One region of the Megasphaera sp. SC8-1 genome, then DNA from elsewhere that is predicted to be linked to it. Evidence: riboswitches for the same ligand, from Rfam matches in the RefSeq annotation. Region 1 holds a riboswitch; the other holds the start of a gene.

Region 1 (10,646 bases):
CCGCTCATGGTACAGCGCCGGAAGGCGAAGAAAGTCAGCAAGAATCTGACTAACGGGCCGGGAAAACTTTGCCAGGCCCTGGCTATTACGCGGGACCAGAACGGTCTGGATTTGACCGGTGATGAACTCTATCTGGCCCATCCGCTGCGTCAGGAACCTTTTTCTATCGTTCAGACGACGCGCATCAATATTGACTATGCCGAACGGGGAAAGCATTTTCCCTGGCGGTTCTATATAAAAGACAATCCTTATGTGTCTAAATTGTAATCCTAGTTAGGGGGAGATTACTATTATTGAATTTAGAGAAATCCGTTTGGAAGATAAACCTATTATAGATGACTATTTTCATCAGAAAAGATATGAACAGGCTGATGCTACCTTTATGACGCTCTTTGCCTGGCAGAAGCCCTATGAAATCCAGTGGGCTGAAGAAGACAATGTCCTCTACATCCGCTCGGGCCGCGGCAAGAAACAGTTCTGGATCCCGCCTTTCGCCCGCAAAGACGGCAGTTTCGCTAAAGGCGTCCTGCGCATGCATGAATGGTTCGAAGAACACGGCTATCCTTTCTTGATGAAAGGCGTCACGCCGGCTGCTGTCGAACGGATCAAAGCGCTCTGCGAAGACTGTTACGACTTCACGCCGGACCGGGACAATTATGAATACGTCTACCTGACGCAGAACCTGATTAATCTGTCGGGCAAGAAATACCGCCAGAAGAAGAATAACCTCAACCATTTCCGTAATCAGTATTTCGGCAACTGGGAATACGTCCCCATTACGGAAGATATCTTCGATGAATGTCTGGCCGCTGAACAGTCCTGGTATGACCAGCATGAAGCCGGCGATGAAGACGATGAACTCTTAGGCGAACGCCATGCCATCGAAACGGTCTTTAACAACTGGGAAGTCCTCCAGCCGACAGGCGGCGCCATCCGCATGTATAATAAGATCGTCGCCTTCTCCATCGGTGAAATGCTCAACGATGATACGGCTATCATCCATTTTGAAAAGAGCGATCCGACCATCCGCGGCCTGTACCAGGTCATCAACCATGAATTTGTCGTCCATGCCTGGCCGCACACGACGTACGTCAACCGCGAAGAAGACATGGGGATTCCCGGCCTGCGCCATTCCAAAGAATCGTATAATCCGGATCACTTCGTCGAAAAATACGACGTCACACTGCGCCAGAAATAAGGGGGCCTTTCTATGCACTTCCGTTTAGCGACTGAATCGGACCGGGGCCTCGTCGAAAGCCTTTGGGACTATTGTTTCGAACACCGGGAAGATCCGTTTTTCCAGTGGTATTTCAATCATTTTTATCGGCCTGAAAACGTCCTCATGGGCTTTGAAGGCGATGATATGGCCTGCCTGACCCATCTCAATCCGTATACGCTGTGCCTGCGCGGCAAAGCCATCGACACGTCGTATATCGTCGGTCTGGCAACGCATCCTGCAGCCCGGCGCAGCGGTGTCGGCGGGAAACTGTTGACGGCAGCCCTAAAGGAAATGAAGCGCCGCGGCCATTACATTCACATCCTCATGCCCAGCAAGGCCGGTTTCTATCAGCCTTATGGCTATGAACTCTATTGTCATCAGTGGAAGGAAACGATGCCCCTGGAAGCCTTGCGGCCTCTGACGGACCGGACCGTGCGCTATGCCTTTGTCAACAGCCCGGATCAGTGGCCTTATCTGGCCGCCGTTTATGAAGGTTATACGAAGGGCCTGTCCGGCTATGCCCTGCGCGATGAACAGAGCTGGCGGAGCCATATCGAGGCCCAGCTGGCCGAAGGCAATATCGCTGTCTGCTTCGATGGGGACGAACCGATTGGCTATGCCTTCTATCAGCTGGGAGAACCGACCATCATCAGCGGTGAATTTGTTTACACCTGCCGCAAGGGAAAACGGGGCCTCTTAGGCTATATGTACAACCACCGTTCTCAAGGCGAGGCCTTCCAATGGAACGAAGGCATCCATGACCAGTCCTATCGCTTTTATCCCGACGGGAAACAGGGCCATGAAACGATGCCCTTCATGACGGGACGCATCGTCGATGTCAAAGGGGCCTTGGAACAGCTTCCCTACCAGACCGACGGTACGGTTACCTTCCATACGGAAGACCCCTTGGCGGATTGGAACTGCGGGACCTTTACCTTGACAGTAAACAATGGTAAACCCGTAGTTACCCAAGAAAAGAATGAGCAGGCCGACGTTACCCTGCCCATCGGTACCCTGGCTTTATTAGCCTTTGGCGCTATGGATGTAAACGACCTGGTTTTCAATGAAAAACTACAGGGAAATGAACAGGCCCTGCAAACCCTGCAGGCCCTCTTCCCGACCGAAAAAAACTGGATCAACGAGTGGTATTAGTGTCTTTTGTGGTTCGTTGTTAGTGATTCGTGGCTCGTAGGAGCTCGTACGTGGCTCGTAATCCGTAGGGGATTATACAAATCCATGGCGGGCCGCCCTTTGGGACGGCCCCTACGAAACCATTCACTAGCCACTAACCACTAACAACTTAAAAATAGGCTGTCGCATAAGCGACAGCCTATTTTTTTTACCGATAAACAGTGTAAACGACAATCCCGGTCACGAGAAACACGGCGGTATACACCAGGAAGAGTGTGATCAGGGTATGGCGGCCGATGTTGGCGACGACCCGCCAGCCGCTCTTCATGCCGCCGGCCAGCATGACGTACAGGGAGTGGCCTGTGCTGGCCGGGACGTGAGCTGCTTCTCCAGGAAGAGCTTGGTACGTTCCTTCTACGACGGGATGGTTTCCGTGATAGGACAGGTTGTTTTCTAAAATGCCGTCCGGGTTGGAGCGGATGTAGTCGTGGACATATTCCGTATGGCCGTCTGGGGCGATGCGGGTATAGCCGTTTACATGGTGGTAACCGGACGGCGCTTTGACTAAGCCTTCGTGGCTGACGACGCCGTCATGGGCAAAGGCGCCATCGTGGGCGAAGCCGTCGGCCATGCCGCCGTCGACGACGCCGCCGGCAGCGGCTTTCAGGAAGGGCAGGACCAGGGCGATGATGACCAGGGGGATACTGCCCATGATGTTCAAAGCACCTGACGAGGAGTAACCATTCCGATAGAGCCAATACAACAAGAGCTGGAAGACGAAGGCGATAAGGGCGGCTAAGGCTGTCAAGGCCAAGACCCGAACCAGGAGAGACGCGTGAACGACTGTAAAGAAAACGTGAGGAAACGTGTTTACTATCGTTGCCAAGCCTCGGTAAATCGGCCGGTATAAGGTATTGAGCCAATCCATGCGGAAGTAGAGGACAAAGGCCAGGCCGTAGACCATAAGACCGGCAATGACAGCCCGCCAGTTCTTCAAGATGAAACCGATGCGGGCGATGAAGAGGACGATCATGATGATGAAGGCGACAGGCGCCAAAAAGGGAAATATGGCACAGAGGCCGCCGGCAATCAGGGAAAAGGCGAGCATCATGTAAATCATCTGCCAGGCCGTAACGATAAAAAAAACGACGAAGCCGCCGATGATGACCCAGGGATTAAAACCGTGGATAAAAGTATACATGAGGATAGCGAAAATCCAGATGGCACTCAAAACATTCTGCCAAGTCGTGAGTTGTGCCGATACCCACTCCCGGCGCGTCATTTGCTGTTTGTCCATAAAACACCTCGCATACGTAGTCGTTACTTTTTATAGTAGAGAAAAAGCTGTAAAAAATCAAGAACATTACAGCCCCTTTTCCTTTTTGCCAAATAGGTGTAACATGAAATTATAATTCCCCTTATTGGCACGGAGGTGTTTCTATGGATTCTTTAGGTTATTTTGGCAAGTGGTTCCCGACAGAACACAAGAAGTATACCGCTATCATCGCCATGATGTATCTTGGCGTGGTAACGACGGTACTGGGTGTGTTGTTTGAATTGGCTCTTCGGGGACTGGAAATGATCGGCCTCTTCGGCGGCCCTGTTGGGATACGGCGGACGATCGATGTCCTGACTTTTTTCAGCGGTCTCAATACACTGGCTTCGCTGGCCCTTTTTGTCATCATGATTTATCTGCTCTATAAGACGCGGGCTTTAGTCTACCTGCTCAAGATGGCCCTGGGCTATTTCGTTGTAGACCTTTTATTGATTTTGATTGCCGACCTTTTCAGTGGGACTGTCGCTGCCATTCTCTGTATTCTGGGTATCATCGCTACTATTTATGTGAATCGCAGACGTTGGCATTATATCAGCAAATACCGTCGCTATATTTACTACGTCGTCCTCAGCTGGCTCATCAGTGCCCTTTGTACGGCGGCTGTCGTCGGCCACATCGTCTATAGTATGACCCAGCTCATGTTTGGCATGACCCGTGGTGGTTATGGGACTTTCATCGGCTATGCCGTCCTCCTGGTCCTGGTCTGGATGATCCCTGTTTTCTGCCAGCATTATATCTATCGCCGGGAAGAACGGCTGGGAACTTCCTTTTACCAAGCCTTCCGTCTCATGAATACCGTTCCTTGGACGGCCGTCTTCTTTATCTTCGGGATTTCGTCGCTGGCTTCTATCGGAACGATTAGTGATGAAAAAATGTTTACATCGTTTGACTTTGACGATACAGGTGACAACCAAGCCAATCTTGAAGATAGAAAAAATGGAATGTCAACGCGGAAAGTAAATGAAGTAAATAAAAAGACCTGCCCGTACTGCGGCCATCCTGTCGAAGGCGATGCCATTTTTTGCAGTCACTGCGGCAAATCCGTCTATACGTGCCCGCAATGCCATCACGTCGTCGACCCGACGGCCAAGTTCTGCCCTTCTTGCGGAACCAGACTGCAGACTCCCGATGCCTCAGCAGGCCCTTTGCCGGACCCTTTTAGCAAGGAAACGGAACCGGCAGCAGCGCCGTCATCTGAGGTTCCCCGCCATGACATTCAGCAGAATATGCCTCCTCAACGGCCTTTGAAGGAACAATTACGGGAACATGGCAAAGTCCTCATCGCCTTAGGTGTCGTCCTGGTCCTGGCCGTAGCGGGCGGTATCTGGTATGCCCATAGTCAGCCTAAAAGCCTTCCTGCCGGTACTGGGACCCATTCGCAGCAAGTTGTCAAAACGGCCGATTCTGAACTCTCTTTAAACGGTGTTTACCTGGGACAAAGCTGGGATGAAGCCAACGACGGGCTGGGACGGGAACTCAGTACCTCCGACAGTAAGGACGGGGCCGTTCACCATAAGTTCACCGATATGGACGTCGTCGTCAAAGACAACAAAGTCATCATGTTGACGTCGTCGTCGCCGGCAGCCCAGAGCAAGCGGGGAATCCATCAGGGAAGCTCTTTCGATGATGTCGTCAATGCCTATGGCGATGACTATCAGGCCTCGGAATACGGAGCCCAGATCCATTACGAATATACTTTTAAGACCGATGACGGGAAAACGGGAATCCTGCGCTTTGCCGTCAGCAAGAACAGCCAGGCTGTCGAATACATCAGCGTCCGCCTGGCCGATGAACAGACGGATGGCGCCAAACAGGCTTTCCTGGCTTATCATAAGGATATTTCCGGGCATCACCTGCAAGAGGCCTTCCAATTGCTGACACCTGATTTCCAGACTTCCGTCGGCGGTTATGATGGTTACGCACCGGGCTATGCCAATACTTTGTCCAGTGACGTTTCCAATATCCGCCAGATCGCTTCCGGCGGGAACAAGACGACCTTTTCCTTTGCTTTGAAAGCGCGGGACCGTATCCCAGGCAGTAGTAAAGTTAAAGTGCAGTATTTCAACGGTCAGGTGACAATGGTCAAAGAGGGAGATACCTGGAAAATCAGTGATATGAGTGCCAAGAAGACGGGAGAACATGTGGAATAATTGGTATCGTCTTCATAAAGGGAAACTCAAGAAAATAGCAGTCTTATTCCTCTGCGTCGCTGTCGCCCTTTATGGCCTCTGCTTTTACATGAGTTATAAGGCAGCGGACATTTTCAACCAAGTCGTCGCTGAGCGCCAGCTCTTTCCCGGTACGGTCACCGTAGAACGGCTGACGGCGACGCCGGGCGGAACGGTGTCCTTTGAGAACCTGGTATGGAACGATGAGGACGGCCATAGGCTAGTCCAGATTCCGGAAGGCCAGTTTACTGTTAAAGTAAGGGATATCCTGACCGGTCATATTGGCACGCAGACTATTGAAGATGTGACTTTGAACCAGGCCTATATTCATTTGATTTTTAATGATAAAATGGAGTTACAACATATCAAGAAGGCCGGTGACCATCAGAGCAGCCATCCGAAGGATTTCATCAAGGTCACAGGCCCTAAGAGTAACCGTCCTTTTAATTGCCATGTCGCCCTGCATCAGGGCTCTATCGAAGCCGAAGCGCCAGGGCGCCATTTTAAAATCGGCGACGTCGAGTTCTCTTCGGATATTCACACCAAAGGTGAGACGACTATCGACTTACGGGCCGGTCACTTTTCCGGCACCCTCGACGCCCAGTCCCTGCGCATCCGCGGGAGCCTGGATTTCAAACCGGATACGCCACAGTATAACCTGTCCCTGTTGCTGAGCGACTGCAATCCCCGTTCTCTCGGAGCTGGCCTCGACATCGACGACGCGGCGACGGTGTCGGCGGATATCCGCGGCCCCTTGTATGCGCCGGTCATCGACGGGACTTTGAAGATGGACCGCCTGGACATTACGGCCCTGGTCTTTACCGATGTCGTAGGGCAGGTCCACTATGAACAGGGTCTCCTCGATGTGACCGAAGTCACAGCCAGCGTCTTTGGCGGTTCCATGAAAGGGCATGGACAAGTGAATCTGGATGATAAGTCGTATACGGCCGACATGACCGGCTCTCAGCTCAAAGGCGGCATTGCCGCTCATGACCTCTTCCTGCGCTGTAACGTCGACTTGGACCTGCATATGGAAGAAAATAAATCGGCCGGCACGAAAGCCATTTACGGTGATTTCCGTTCCGGTCCGGGCCGCTATCACAACGTACCGTTCCGGGGCATTTCCGGTTCCTTTGCTCAAGATGGAAAGACCTTGAACTTCCGGGACGTCGTCATTTCCATGTTCTTTGGCGACGTATCGACGGATGCCTTTTCCATCGTCAACGGCAAAGTCAAGATAGGGGCCATCAACATCGACTATAAAAACGGCAAGCGGAGCCGCTGGGGAAAGGGCGGCCCGCAGACCATCCGGTGAACATAGATAGAGAAAGGAGTTTTCATCATGGATATTTCACGCTATTTAGCGAAATCAGGCGAAAAAGTCGATTTGGCCCAATGGCCGACGGCCTGCGATGTGGATATCGACAAGAAAAAAGTCAAAGAAGAACTGCTGGACCAGACGATTACGGAAATGCAGGATTTACAGGAAAAACTCTTTGCCGATAACCATTACGGCTTGGTCATCGTCCTGCAGGCCATGGACGCTGCCGGGAAAGACGGGACGGTCAAGCACGTCTTTGCCCGCCTCAATCCGGCTGGCGTCAAGGTGCAGAGCTTCAAGAAGCCGAGTTCGGAAGAATTGGACCACGACTACATGTGGCGCATCAACAAGGCCCTGCCCGGCCGGGGAGAAATCGGCATCTTCAACCGCTCCCATTACGAAGAAGTCGTCGTCGCCCGCATCCACAACCTCATCAAGAGCGACGGCATGCCGGAAGAACTGGTCCGCAAGGATATCTGGGAGAGCCGCTATCGCCAGATACGCGACTGGGAACGGTACTTGTCGGAAAATGGCTTTCCTATGGTCAAGATATTCCTTCATTTGTCGAAAAACGAACAGAAGAAACGCCTGATCGACCGCATCGTGACCAAGCAGAAGAACTGGAAGTTCGACATGTCCGATATTGAAGAACGGAAATACTGGAACCGATATCAGAAAGTCTATGGCGAAGTCCTGACAGCGACGTCGACGAAGTATGCGCCCTGGTATATCGTCCCGGCTGACGACAAGTGGTACACGCGCTATGTCGTTGCCCAGATCGTCCTCAAAGCGCTCAAGGCCATTGATCCGAAGTTCCCGAAATTATCGCCGGAAGTGGAAAAGCAGCTGACCCAGTTCCGTCAGCTCCTGAAAGAAGTCGATATCAAGGATTTGAAAACTATCAAGAATGTCATTGATGAGCAGAAGGTCAAATAAGAAGTGTTCCCGATAGGGCTGAATATGCTATAATTAAAAAAGGTTCAAGGAAACCGATGAAGTTCTGTACAGGTTTTGAGATATATCTCAAGGAGGTACTGCCATGCTCGATGCAAAAGTAAAAGAATTAATTAACAAACAGATCAATCAGGAATTTTATTCGGAATATTTGTATTTAGCTTTTGCCAACTATTTCTATGATAATGGCCTCGACGGCTTTGCCAACTGGTATGATGTCCAGGCTCAGGAAGAACGGGACCACGCCATGCTCATGCGGACCTATCTGCACAACAACGGTGAACGCGTTACCTTCTCGGCCATTGCCGAACCGCAGAACGACTTTGACAGCATCAAAGCTGTCCTGAAAGCCGGCCTGGCCCATGAACAGTATGTCACATCCCTGATCAACAAGATCTATCAGGCCGCCGATAAAGTCCACGACTACCGGACCATGCAATGCTTCGACTGGTTCGTCAAGGAACAGGGTGAAGAAGAAAAGAATGCCGACGATTTGATCAAGAAATACAAGATGTTCGGCAGCGATGCCAAAGGCCTGTATTCTCTGAACCAGGAATTGCTGGCCCGTACCTATGTTGCTCCGACATTAGTCCTGTAAGTTTTACGATAATTCCATAAGCGCAATCAGGTGCGTAAGCTCAATAGAGAAGTCCGGTGCAAAACCGGCGCGGTCCCGCCGCTGTAAGGAGGAGCCAGGCTGCAAAGATGTCACTGTACGTTAGCGTATGGGAAGGCGCAGCCAGGACGATGAATCCGAGCCAGAAGAACTGCCTGATCCAGAATCACCGGTTGACCTGCGAGCGATGGGGATGGCGATTTTCATAGTTAGTGACTGTGATCGACTAAGTATGCAAAGGACTGTCGCATAAGGGTTTTACCCTCGTGTGGCAGTCCCTTTTTTTTATGTTTTTTATAAAAGGAGAGATGGTTATGTTCCACAAAAAAATGAAAACAGCGTTACTCTTGTCCTTAGCCCTGACTTCGTTCGGTGCTTTTTCGGCCCCTTCGTTTGCTGCCGGCTATACGCTGAACCCCGAAGTCAAAGACGCCACGCCGGCTTTGAAGCAGGCCGCAGAAATCGGCGTCCGTACCTATAATAACCCGGCCATGCAGAACGAAGCCAATAAAGATGCCATCCTGGTGTTGAGTTTCGGTACGACTTATAAAGACAGCCGCCAGAAGACCATCGACCGGACTGTCGACGCCATCAAGGCGGCCCATCCGGACCAGAAAGTCGTCGTCGCCTTTACGTCACATATCATCGTCGACCGCATCAAGGCCAAAGAAGGCCTGACCGTACCGACGCCGGAACAGGCTATGGCCCAGTTGAAAAAAGAAGGCTATACGCGCGTGGCCATTACGTCCCTCGACGTCATCCCCGGCATGGAATACGCTTATGACTCGGCTATTTTCGACCTCTATAAAAAGGATTTCAAAAAAATGACCCTCGGCACGCCGTTGATGTATTGGATGGGTCAGGAAGACCAGCGCGATGATATCGCTGAATTTGTCAAAGCCTTTTCGACACAGTTCCCGAAAATCGGCAAGAAAGATGCCATCCTGGTCATGGCTCATGGCACGCCTCATCCGGCCAATGCCTACTACTCCGTCGTCCAGAACCGCCTCGATGCCGCTGATCTGGGCAATGTCTTCATCTATTCCGTCGAAGGCTGGCCCCATCTGGATACTGTCATTCCTCAGCTGAAAGCCAAGGGCATCGAGAACGTCATCCTCATGCCCATGATGATGGTCGCCGGCGACCATGCCAATAACGATATGGCCGGCGCTGATGACGATTCCCATAAGAGCATCCTGGAAAAAGAAGGATTCAAAGTGACAACCTATATCCATGGCTTGGGAGAAAATGAAGCGGTCCGCCAGATGTTCGTCGAACGGGCAGATGAAGCCTGGCAGGCCCTGGAAGCCCAGTAATTTGACTTCTTGGAATTTTTTCCTACCAATTTAGTCCATTCCTTTCGTCTATCATTCCACTTGCTTCCTCTGTATACTGAAGTCACGAAATGAACATAACAAACGTGAAGAAATAGGAGATGGAAGACATGAAGCAAGTGAAAATAATTACAGCGCAAGAAGCAGCACAGCTCGTCAAAGACGGTGACGTCGTTACGACTAACGGGTTCGTCGGTTCCGGCCAGCCGGAAGCCTTGACCAGTGCCCTGGAAGAACGCTTCCTCAACACGGGTTCGCCGAAAGATTTGACCCTCATCTATGCCGCTTCCCAAGGGAATACGGACGGCCGCGGCGGCGACCACTTCGCCCACGAAGGGATGCTGAAAAAAGCCATCCTCGGCCATTGGAACGCTGTTACTTCTTTACAGAAATTAGTCAATGAAAATAAAATCCAGGCTTATAACCTGCCGCAGGGCACGTTGTCCCAGTACTTCCGCGACGTCGCAGCTCATCGCTTAGGCACGATTACCCACGTCGGCCTCGATACCTTTGCCGACCCCCGCATCAGCGGCGGCCGCCTCAATGACGTCACCAAAGAAGATTTTG
Region 2 (10,646 bases), on a different contig from region 1:
GGACCTTTCGGCCCTGGGCATGGATGACCAGGCCCGGCGCTGCCTGGAAAGACTCATCCGCTGCCGCCAGGGGCTCATCGTCATCTGCGGCCCGACGGGCAGCGGCAAGACGACGACCCTCTACGCGGCCCTCCATGAGATCCAGGATGATTCCGTCAGTATTGCGACCTTGGAAGACCCGGTGGAAATCCTCATGGAAGGCGTTTCCCAAAGCCAGGTCCAGGCCAAAGGGGGCATGATGTTCCAGGACGGCCTGCGGGCCCTGCTGCGCCAGGACCCGGATATCCTCGTCGTCGGCGAAATCCGTGACAGCGAGACGGCGCGCATTGCCGTGCGGGCCGCTTTGACGGGACACGTCATCTTCAGCACCCTCCATGCGCCGAGTGCCGTTGAAGCTGTAATCCGCCTGACCGATATGGGCATCGCCCCGTATCTGGCAGCCGATGCCCTGGCGGGCGTCGTATCGCAGCGCCTGGTCCGGCGGAAAACCAAAGCAGGGACTTATGAAGGCCGCTTCTGTCTGTGTGAAGTCGTGCCGGCCGGCCGTCATCTCCGCACGGCCATCCGCAGCCGTGCCGGCGTCGCTGCCCTGACTGAAGCGGCCCGGAACGATGGGGCTGTCCTCCTGACCGATGTCATCGCCCGGGTCCTGGCGGCCGGCTGGACCGATGAACAAGAGATACGCCGCATCTGTGAAGGTGGTGAGGCCCGATGGACGTAACGGCACTGATGGAAAAGGCCATCGGTCAGCAGGCGGCGGACCTTCACTTGCAGACGGGGCGGCCGCCCATGCTTCGCCTGGCCCAGGGCCTCTGTTCCTTTCCCGGTCCGCCGTTGTCCGAAGACGACGTGCGCTGCCTGCTGCACGCTGTCGGCTGGACCCGGGACGAAGTGGGGGATGGCGCCTTTTCCTGGCGCCGGTCCCTGCGCTGCCGCCTCCATGTCTGCCGGGAATACGCCGGCCTCCACGCGACGATACGCTTCCTCTATCCCCTGGCGTCCCTGCCGCCGGATGGCGACGGGCCCCTGCTGGAGCGCCTCAGCCGGCTGACACAGGGCCTGGTCCTGGTCTGCGGTCCCACGGGCAGCGGCAAGACGACGGCCTTGTGGCGCATCTTGCAGGCCATCAATGAACGGCGGCCGTGCCACATCATCACCTTGGAAGACCCTATCGAATACGTCGAAAAGGGCAAGGCCTCCTTGATTACGCAGCGCGAACTGGGAACGCATTTCCCGGACTTTGCCGAGGGCATCCGCCAGGCCCTGCGCCAGGACCCGGACGTCATCCTCATCGGTGAGATGCGCGACCGGCCGGCCATGGATGCGGCCCTGATGGCTGCTGAAACGGGGCACTTCGTCTTGTCGACGCTGCACACGCCGTCCGCGGCCCAGGCCGTGAGCCGCATTGCCGGGGCTTACAGCGGCGATGCCCGGCAGGAAGTCCGCTACCGCCTGGCCATGGTACTGCAGGCCGTATTGGCCCAGCGCCGGCTGGAAGGGCAGGGGCAGGTCGAAATCGTCCGGGAGGTCCTCGTGCGCACGCCGGCCGTAGTCCAGCTCATCCGCAGCGGCAAAGAATATCAGCTGCCGACGGTCATGCAGACCGGTGCCGCTGCCGGTATGCGGACGATGGACCAGGCCCTGCGCCGCTGCCGGGCCGGAGGGGCCTTATGAGGCGCCGGACCGCACGGCTGCCCGTGACCTTGCTGGCCTTTTTCTTTCGCCAGCTGGCAACCCTCGTCGGCAGCGGCATCCCGCTGGTCCAGGCCTGGCAGCTGCTGATGGCCGACATGCCGGGCCGCTATCGCCGTCCGCTCCATCTGGCGGCCTTGCAGATGGAGCAGGGCGTCTGTCCATCCCAGGCCATGGACCAGTGCCGGGCCTTCCCCGAGTTGGCCTGCCGCCTTATCCGGGCCGGCGAGCAGACAGGGAACCTCGAAGGACTCTGCCGTGTCCTGGCCGATTTCTATGAAACCAAGGGGAAGGAGCGGCGCCTCCTCGTCCAGGCCCTGGCCTATCCGGCCTTCCTGCTGGTCTGCCTGATCCTGCTGACGGCAGGAGCGTGCCTTTTCATCATCCCTGTCTTTACGGATATGATGGACCAGCTGGCCGTCCCCCTGCCAAAAGGGACGCAGTATCTGCTGGCCGCCATGGGCGCCTTGCGCCATTACGGCGTCTATGGCCTGGCCGGGCTGACCGTCGGCCTCCTCGTCCTGTGCTGGGCCTGGCAGCAGGCCAAATGGCGGCTGGAACTGGAATGGCAATTTTTCCGCCTGCCCTGGCTCCAGACCTGGGTCCTCGTCTGGGCCTGGCAGCGGTTCAGCCAGATCCTGGCCGTCCAGCTGGCCGGCGGCATCCCCTTGCTGGACAGTCTGCCCGAAGCCGCTGCCGTCGTGCCGTCGCGCCTTTTCTGGCAGTATATCCTGCAAGCCCGGCTGCTGCTGGAACGGGGCTGTGCCTTCAGCCAGGCCGTCCACGCCGGCCGTTTCGGCACGCCTTATGTCGAAACCATGCTGGCCGTCGGGGAAATGACCGGCAGGTACGATGAGGCCCTGGCATCGATTTCCCGCTATTACGGCAGCCGCCTCCAACAGCTGGCCGGCCGGCTGCAGCGCTGGCTCGGGCCGGTCGTCCTCTTGCTGACCGGGGCTTTGATGGGCTTTTTGATTCTTTGTTTCCTCTTACCCCTGCTGGATATGGCATCCAGCGTTGTGACTTGATGAAAGGAGTTTTTACTATGCAGACTCGCAATGGTTTTTCTCTGTTGGAAATGTTGATTTGTGTATCCCTGGTCCTCATTTTCGCCTCCTTTGCCGTACCGCGCTTCTCTTCGGCGACGAAGACGGCCCAGGAAGCCAAGGTACAAGCCGATATCCGGACCATCAGCAATGCTGCCGCTCTCTATGAAATCGACCACGGCGTCTTTCCGGCCAGTATCGACGACTTAGTGACCAAGGACAGCGATGGCAAGCAGTACTTGCAGTTCAAGCCACTCACGCCGGACAAAGGGGAATATCAGATAGCCAATGGCGTCGTCTCTGCCGACTATAACAACAAGCATTTTTCGTCCGATGCGGCGTCGGCCCAGGAAGGGAAGGGCTGAGCCTATGGAGTGGCCTGAACTGTTCCTCTGGTATGGCACGGCCGCAGGCTGTACGGCCTGGATCTGCTACACCGATATCCGGCGCTGCTGGATTGCCGACGCTCCCGTCCTGGCCCTGGCCCTGGGCAACGGCCTGGCCGGATATGCCGGCTTAGTGCGCCCGTTTTGGCCGGTCTCTGTCGGCGTCGCCGCCTTTTTCCTGGTCCTCTATGGCCTCTGGCCCGGCGCTATCGGCAGCGGCGACATCAAACTGGCCCTGGCCTTGTCGCCGGGCTGCCCCGACTGGGGCGCCTGGGTCATGCTGGTCGCGTCCTTTTGCCTGGCTGCACCGGCCGCCTTGGTGTATCGGCGCTGGAAAGGGGCCTCTGTCATTCCCTTCGGCCCGTTCCTCCTGCTGGGCTGGTGGCTGGCCCAGGGGCCTTTCCCGTCGTGGTGGCCAGGAGGCTGGCTATGGTGAAGGGAAACGGCTTCCTCAGCCTGACCGGCTTGATGCTGGCTGCGGGATTGCTGGTGCTGTACCTGGGATTGTGCCTGACCGGGAGCCAGCGCAGCCGCAGCCATCAGGCCGTCGATGGCCTGGCGCGGGAAATGGCCCTGGATATACAGCAGGTCCGGCAGCGTTGTGTCGGCAACAACCAGGGCAGCGGCCGCTGGAAACTGGTCCTGGAAGGAGACCGCTACGTCCTCCAGGAAGGCTACGTCCGGATCAAGGAACGGCCTTATCCGCCAGGCCTGCAAGTGACGAAAGGAGATGTGTGCTTTGATGTCGATGGTCGTCCGCAGCATACGATGTCTGTGGTCATCACGGCGCCCGATGGGGCTTATGAGCGCTCTATCGTCGTGGCGGCTCAGACCGGGCGCATCCGCCTGGCCTGAAGCCAATGGCTTCTTGTTCTTCGCCGACGGCCTGGCTGGCCTGCTCATCGGGGCCTGTCTGCTCATGACGGCCCTGGGCCTTTCGCTCCAGGCCATCCAATGGCATCAGCAGGCCCGGCAGCGGCAGCTGGCCGCCATGGTCTGCCGGCAGGTTATGGAAGCCTGGGAAGGCGGCTGTCCGCCGCCCAGTCGCGTCGTCTTGGAGGGCCGGTCTTATGAAGTGGTTTCTCAGCAGACCGAACGGGATGGCGGCCTGATTTTACGGTATGTAGAGGCAGGTGATGACCATGGGCTCCGTGTTTCCTGCCGGCTCCTGGCGCCGGAAAAGACCGGAGAAGAACGGCTGGATTCTCTTAGACGTGCTCCTGGCCTTGAGCCTGTCCGCCCTGACCCTGACGGCCCTGCTGCCCCTGGCCGGACAGACGGCCCGGCTGGACCGGCGCTGTCAGATTGAAGAAGCCTTGCTGCGGCAGCACGTCAACGTGGAAGAAACGCTGTTCCAGGCCCTGCGCTACGGCCAGGAGGTGGAAGTGGCGCCGGCGGAGGTCCGGTTCCACACGTCCCAGGGCACGGCCAGGGGCTTTGCCGTCCGCCATCAAAGCCTGTATGTCCGCCTCAGTGATGGCCGCTATCAGCCCCTGACGGGCGGCGGCAGTACGGTGAAAGGCCGTTTTCTAGCCATCCTGCCTCTCGACGGCCAGCCCTTTTTCTCCCGGACAGGCCGGGCTGTCCAGGTCGCCTTCCTCCTGAAAGAAAAGCGGAGCGGCTTGTCCCGGCCCGTGCAGTTTGCCGTATGGCCTTTGAACGAAGGTGAGCTATGAAAAAACGAAACGGTTTCTTTTCTTTTTCTATCGTAACCGTGGCCCTGCTGGCTTTGAGCCTGTCCCTGACGGCGGCGTCCCTGGCGTGGAAGCATTTCCAGATGGCCCGGACTTACGAAGAAACGGTGCGGCTGACCTATTTAGCAGAAAGTGCCCTCCATGAAGGCTGGGACCAGCTCTGTCGGCATCCCGATGATTTCCTCCAGGGAAGGCCTATCCCCGTGCCGCAGGCAGAAGGCCTGGCTTCTCAGGGAGAACAGCTTTCCGTGCGCTGCCGGTATCAGCCGGCCGGTGCAGTGGCCGGTGGTTTCTTGAAGGCCCAGGCGGCCGTGCCAGACTCGGCGGTCCAGCAGACGTGCGGCCTCCGCTTCGAGGTCCGTGCCGATGAGCAGGGGCGGCCTGTGCTGCACCGCTGCCAGTATGTGAATTAACGAGAGAGGTGAGCGTATGTGGTGGCAACAAAATGCCTGTTTGTGGCTGAATGGACAGTCTGTCCATCTATTAAAGACGAAACGGACCTGGTATGGAGGCGTCGCTTTCCGCCAGGGTCACTGGGATTATGAAGCGAAGCGGGACCCGGACTGGATGGGACGGGAAACTGCAGTACAGGCCTGTCTGCCCGGCCTCCTGCGGCGCTATGGCCTGGCCGGCTGGCACCTGCGTCTGCTCCTGGGCGGGCCGGGCGTGCTCTGGAAACGCCTGTCCCTGGGGACGCCGGACCGACAGGAAGCGGATGCCCTCATTGCCGGGGCCGGCCTGGTCAGTGAGGAAGGGCGGGCCTATGCCTTCGAGGCAGCCTGTCCGGCCAAAGGTGATGGCGGCCTTTATGACTGGACCGTCGGGGCCTATCCCAAGGAAGGTGTCGCCGCTATCTGTAAGGCCTGCCATGATGCCGGGGCTGTCATCCGGTCCATCGACTTGCTGCCCGCTTTCCTGGGACGCCTTTGGCCTTCCGGTACGGGGATGCTGGTCTTCCAGGAAATGCCGGATAGACAGCAGCACCGGATCCGCCTGAAAGATGGCCTGCCCCTGGCTTATGAGGTACAAGCGGTTGTGCCGCCGGCGGACCTGCCGCCTTTCCGCTGGCTTCCCGAAGGGGCCGGTGCGGAAGACTGGCAGCCGGCCGGGCCGAGTCCGGCTGTTCGCTGCCTGATGGAGGACTGCCAGCTGACCCAGGCCACGGCCATGCTGGCTTTCTTATGAGGAGGGATGATCATGAAATGCAATCTCTTGCCCTTGGGATACCGCCAGCACCACGGGCTTTGGCAGCGGCCGGCCTGTCTGGGCTTGCTCCTGATACTGACGGTCTGTTTGGGGGCAGGCCTCTTTTTCCAGTACCAGCTGCACCGGGAAAAGGCCTATTATACGGACTGCCTGTACCCGCTGCAGCAACAGATACGGCAGGGAAACGAAGCAATCCGCCGCGGCCAGGCACAGGTGGAACGGGCTGCAAAGGAGCGGCCGGCTGGCCCCTTATCGCCGTCCCTGATGGTGGCTTTGGCCGGGTCTAAGCCGGAGGGAGTCGCCGTCGAAAAGGTCAGCAGCCGGTCCGGCCGGGTCGTCATCGAAGGCCGGACGGCCTCACCGGATACGCCGCAGCAGTGGCAGCGGTCCTTGCAGCAGCAGGGCCTCGGCCAGGCGGCCGTTGCCAGGATGAAGCCCGATATGGGCCAGGGGATTCCCTTTGCGCTGGAGGTGACCTGCCGTGAAGGCGTGGCGAAAACGGGTTGACTGGCAGCGGGCCTTTCCCATCCTGGCCATCCTGACCGTGGGAGCCGCTCTTTTTGCCGTCTCGTCGTATCAGGCCTGGCAGGGATGGCAAGGCGTCCATCGCCAGTTAGCGCCGTATGCCCGTTCGTGGCGGCCGCGGCCGGTACCGGCGCCTGCTGGCTGTGACGGCGTCCCCGATGTAACGGCCTCCCTGGCGGCCCGGGACATCCAGCTTCTGTCGTGGCAACAGTCGGGCCGCGAAGCCGGCCGGCAGACCCTGGTCCTGGCCGGTACCTTTGCCAGTCTCCTGAGCTGGATCAATGATTGGCCCGCCGTCTGCCCTCAAGGGACTTGCCAGATTCTCCAATGGGAGAAAAGCGAGACCGGAAGCGTCGTGACCGTTGAAGTCACGACGGCCGGAATGGACGGCCAGGCCCTTCATTGACAGTCTGACGCCGGGCATGATATAGTTATGTTTGTAAGTTTGAAGTAAGTCAGGTGTCACAGACTCAATAGAGAAGCCGGTCCGATGCCGGCGCGGTCCCGCCGCTGTAGGGTGGAGCCAGGCTGCAACGACGTCACTGTACGGAGGTATGGGAAGGCGCAGCCAGGGCCATGAAGCCAAGCCAGAAGAACTGCCTGACGGATAATCACCGATAGACCTGCGAGCGATGGGAAGGAGATTGTATGGAAAGTTACTTGGAGGAGCTGTCAGCTAAAGGCGGCTCCTTTTCTATTTGTACCTCTGTTCGGCGCTTCGCCAGGCCGGACAGGAGGTCATAATGGAAGCGATTTTAAAGGGATTTCAGTTATTTCAGGCAGGCGGGCCGGTCATGTACCTGCTCCTGGCCTGTTCACTCTTCGTCGGCTATATTGGCATCGAACGGGCTTTGTTCTATGGGAACATGGACGCCGGGAAGGCCTTTGCCGAACAGTTCTATACGCAGATGAAACTGCGGCGCTGCGACCAGGCACAGCAGCTGGCTGCCGGAGCTCATGGCGGACTGCCCCTCATCTTGCAGGAGGTCTTCCAGGGCCAGGCTGGGCCTGACGTCAAGGCCTTCGTCGAGATGCAGTCGGGCATCTTCATTGCGAAATTGCGCAACCGCCTCTATTATCTGTCGGTCATCGTCACCATGGCGCCGCTCTTGGGGCTTTTGGGGACAATCAGCGGCATGATTCGCGCCTTCAGTGTCCTCAACATCCAGTCCGGCCAGGCCATCGCCATTACCGGCGGCGTCGGCGAAGCCCTCATCGCCACGGCTTTCGGCCTCTGCGTGGCCATCCTGGCCCTGGCCGTCCACGCCTATTTCACGCAGCGCCTGGACCGCATCATTACCGACATGGAACTGTGCTTTTCGGCGCTGGAAACGATGGCTGAGAAAGTGGGGCAGTGACCATGCAATTACGCAATCGCCGCCAGTTCGAGCGGCCTTCGATTATGATTATCCCCATGATCGACATTATGTTCTTCCTGCTGGTCTTCTTCATGATGACGTCCCTGTCCATGGTCGACCTGCACAGCCTGGGTGTCCAGCTGCCGCGGGCTTCGGCTGCCCAGGCCCAGCCGTCGGCGCCGTACGTCGTGACCTTGAAGACTGACGGGTCGTTGTGGCTCGACGGTCAGCCCGTCCAGGAAAAAGAACTGATTGCCTCCGCCCGGGATCAGCAGGCTCAGGACAGCGCGTTCTACGTCGTTCTCTGTGCCGACCGGGGCCTTGATTACGGCCAGGTCGCCGATGTCCTCGACGATTTGAAGCGGGCCGGCATCACCCGTATCGGCCTGGCTGCTGAGAAAGGGGACCAGCCGTGAAGCCCTGGAAGGGGAAACGGGGACGCATCGCTGCCGGCGCCTCCGTATCGCTCCACGCTGCCGTCTACCTGGCCCTGGCAGCCGGTGGTTTCTTTACCTTGTTCCAGCAGTATACGCGTCAGGCCGGCGTGACCGAGGTCATGGTCTACAATGCAGAAGATCTGGCCGGCGCCGGCGGCCGTGATGCGGCAGGGACCGATGAGGACCTGGGCGGCGCCGCTGACCCAGAAGGCAGGGCTGAAGCATCAGGCGCCATGGCTGCCGGCGAAGTTGCTTCGACTAATCCTGACGAGATGGGAACCGCTGCCGATGGGATGACCTATGGGACCATATCCCAGGCCCGCCGGGAAGGGGGCGCTTCGACAGGCTCCGGGACTGTCTCCCGGCCCCCCGCCTTGGCAGGGAAGCCCCAATCTGCCAGCCAATCCGGCCGGGACTCGGGCGGTACGGTACGGGCTGCCGGGCCGGGGAAGAACGAGGCAGCCGCTCCGGCTGGGACTCTCCAGGTACCCGATGCCGTCGCCGATATTCTTGACGCCTTGCGGAAAAAAATTCCCGTAAAGTTATCGGAAGCGAAGATAGTTCCACCCACACCGACCATCCCGCCCAGCCAATCGAATACGACCGTCATTACGGCGGAAAACATGGAAGCCCACCAGGATACGACGGTCCAGCAGGCCCTGCAGCGCGTCACGGGCGTAACGGTCAACGAAATGGTGCCCGGTATTTCCTCGTATGTCAAACTCAATGGCGACGACCGGGTCCTGATCCTCGTCGACGGCCAGAGCCTGGCTAACGCCCAGGGTTCCGGCTATGGCCGGGGCAGCGTCGATTTGGCCAGTCTGCCCGGCATCGGGGCCATCGATCACATCGAAGTCACCAAGGGCAGTGGCTCCGTCCGCTACGGCAGCGGTGCCGTCGGCGGTGTCATCAATATCGTCACCAAGAAAGGGGACCGTCGCGAATCGTCCCTCGATGCCTATACCGGCTCCTGGGGGATGCACGGCTACACCCTGACCGACAGCGGCCGGGCCGGTGCGACGAGCTGGCTTGTCAGCGGCAGCCTGGAACAGCGGGAGTACTATGCCTTTCCTCACGGGGCCAATACGGACCATTCCCGCGGCGACATCGCCAAGAAGTCCTTATCCTTGCGGCTGGACCAGGACCTGACGGACCAGACGTCGCTGACGGTGAAAGCCTATCATCAGGACTATCACGGCCACGGTTCGACGTATAAAGCCGACCCGGCCGGCTGGTACCTGACGGCGAATAAGCCCATCGACCGGCTGGTCAACGACTACAGTGTGACTTATCATTTTAAGAAGCAGACAGCCCAGCCGGGTTTCCTGCGCTATTTCAATGATTACCAGCGGACGTACTGGTCCAACCATTATTTCACCCGCACCCAGGGCCTGGAATGGCAGGATAACTGGCAGCTCGGCTCGCATCAGCATGTGACGGCCGGTGCCGAATGGACGGAAGACATGGGGACCAATTATGAAGCCCATTATATCGACAAAAAACGTCATAATCAGGCCTTCTATGCCGAAGATGCCCTGACCTTCGGCAAGTTCACCGTCACGCCGGGCCTGCGCTGGGACCGGAACAGTACCTTCGGGTCGCACCAGACGCCGCGCCTGGCCATGAATTATAAGGCCAATGACGCCTTCAACGTCTATGCCTCATGGGGCCGCGTCTTTTCGCCGCCCCGCCTGAACGACCAGTTCTACATTACCTCGACGTCGCACGGCAACGAAAACTTGCAGCCTGAAGAAGGCTATACCCAGACCCTGGGCTTCCAGTATCAGGCCGGTCCCAAGACGAGCCTCGAAGGCAGCATTTTCCACAGCAATTTGGAAAACGTCATCCGCTGGAACCGCACGTCCAGCTACTCGGAAGCGGAAAACCTCAACGAAGAGGACAAGCGCGGCTTCGAGCTGACGTGGAAGCAGAAAGTCAACGATAAATGGGATTATGAAGGGGGCTATTCCTACATCCGCACGAAAGTGGATAAAGGGGCAGGCCTTACTTTCGATACGACGTATAACCAGCCCAACGGCTATCACGCCGGCATCCATTACCACAGCGGTAAATGGCAGGCTGGCGCCGATATGACTGCCGGGACCGGACGCAACGATACGTATTACCGCAATAATTCCTATGTCGTCTGGAATGTCAGCGCATCGTATTCGCCTGATGCGGCGACGACGATGTATGTCAAAGTCAACAACCTCAACGACGAGGCCTATGATCTGTACCATAATTATCCGGCTGCCGGGCGCAACTGGCAGGTCGGCGTGAAGAAAAAGTTTTAGGAGGTGCC

What was found. Region 1 has a riboswitch for cobalamin ahead of NOS26_RS03770 (sirohydrochlorin cobaltochelatase). Riboswitches for the same ligand answer to the same signal wherever they lie in the genome.
Region 2: it holds a riboswitch for cobalamin, as region 1 does, so the genes downstream of both, NOS26_RS11320 (MotA/TolQ/ExbB proton channel family protein) here and NOS26_RS03770 (sirohydrochlorin cobaltochelatase) in region 1, are expected to answer to the same signal.

What each region holds. Positions count from the first base shown of each region.
Region 1 covers NZ_JANFQH010000011.1:32,660-43,305, reverse strand. Annotated here, with positions in the region: gene NOS26_RS03810 (DNA-3-methyladenine glycosylase) at 1-267, shown strand, start outside; gene NOS26_RS03805 (phosphatidylglycerol lysyltransferase domain-containing protein) at 314-1,198, shown strand; gene eis (enhanced intracellular survival protein Eis) at 1,211-2,371, shown strand; gene NOS26_RS03795 (hypothetical protein) at 2,559-3,647, opposite strand; gene NOS26_RS03790 (zinc-ribbon domain-containing protein) at 3,791-5,836, shown strand; gene NOS26_RS03785 (hypothetical protein) at 5,826-7,169, shown strand; gene NOS26_RS03780 (polyphosphate kinase 2 family protein) at 7,197-8,111, shown strand; gene NOS26_RS03775 (ferritin) at 8,215-8,727, shown strand; cobalamin riboswitch at 8,739-8,919, shown strand; gene NOS26_RS03770 (sirohydrochlorin cobaltochelatase) at 9,075-10,061, shown strand; gene NOS26_RS03765 (acyl CoA:acetate/3-ketoacid CoA transferase) at 10,190-10,646, shown strand, end outside.
Region 2 covers NZ_JANFQH010000034.1:110,193-120,838, reverse strand. Annotated here, with positions in the region: gene NOS26_RS11380 (GspE/PulE family protein) at 1-721, shown strand, start outside; gene NOS26_RS11375 (type IV pilus twitching motility protein PilT) at 712-1,674, shown strand; gene NOS26_RS11370 (type II secretion system F family protein) at 1,671-2,720, shown strand; gene NOS26_RS11365 (competence type IV pilus major pilin ComGC) at 2,738-3,103, shown strand; gene NOS26_RS11360 (A24 family peptidase) at 3,108-3,560, shown strand; gene NOS26_RS11355 (hypothetical protein) at 3,554-3,979, shown strand; gene NOS26_RS11350 (hypothetical protein) at 3,993-4,433, shown strand; gene NOS26_RS11345 (hypothetical protein) at 4,351-4,800, shown strand; gene NOS26_RS11340 (hypothetical protein) at 4,797-5,231, shown strand; gene NOS26_RS11335 (hypothetical protein) at 5,248-6,003, shown strand; gene NOS26_RS11330 (hypothetical protein) at 6,016-6,531, shown strand; gene NOS26_RS11325 (hypothetical protein) at 6,506-6,955, shown strand; cobalamin riboswitch at 6,990-7,168, shown strand; gene NOS26_RS11320 (MotA/TolQ/ExbB proton channel family protein) at 7,293-7,907, shown strand; gene NOS26_RS11315 (biopolymer transporter ExbD) at 7,910-8,323, shown strand; gene NOS26_RS11310 (TonB-dependent siderophore receptor) at 8,320-10,638, shown strand.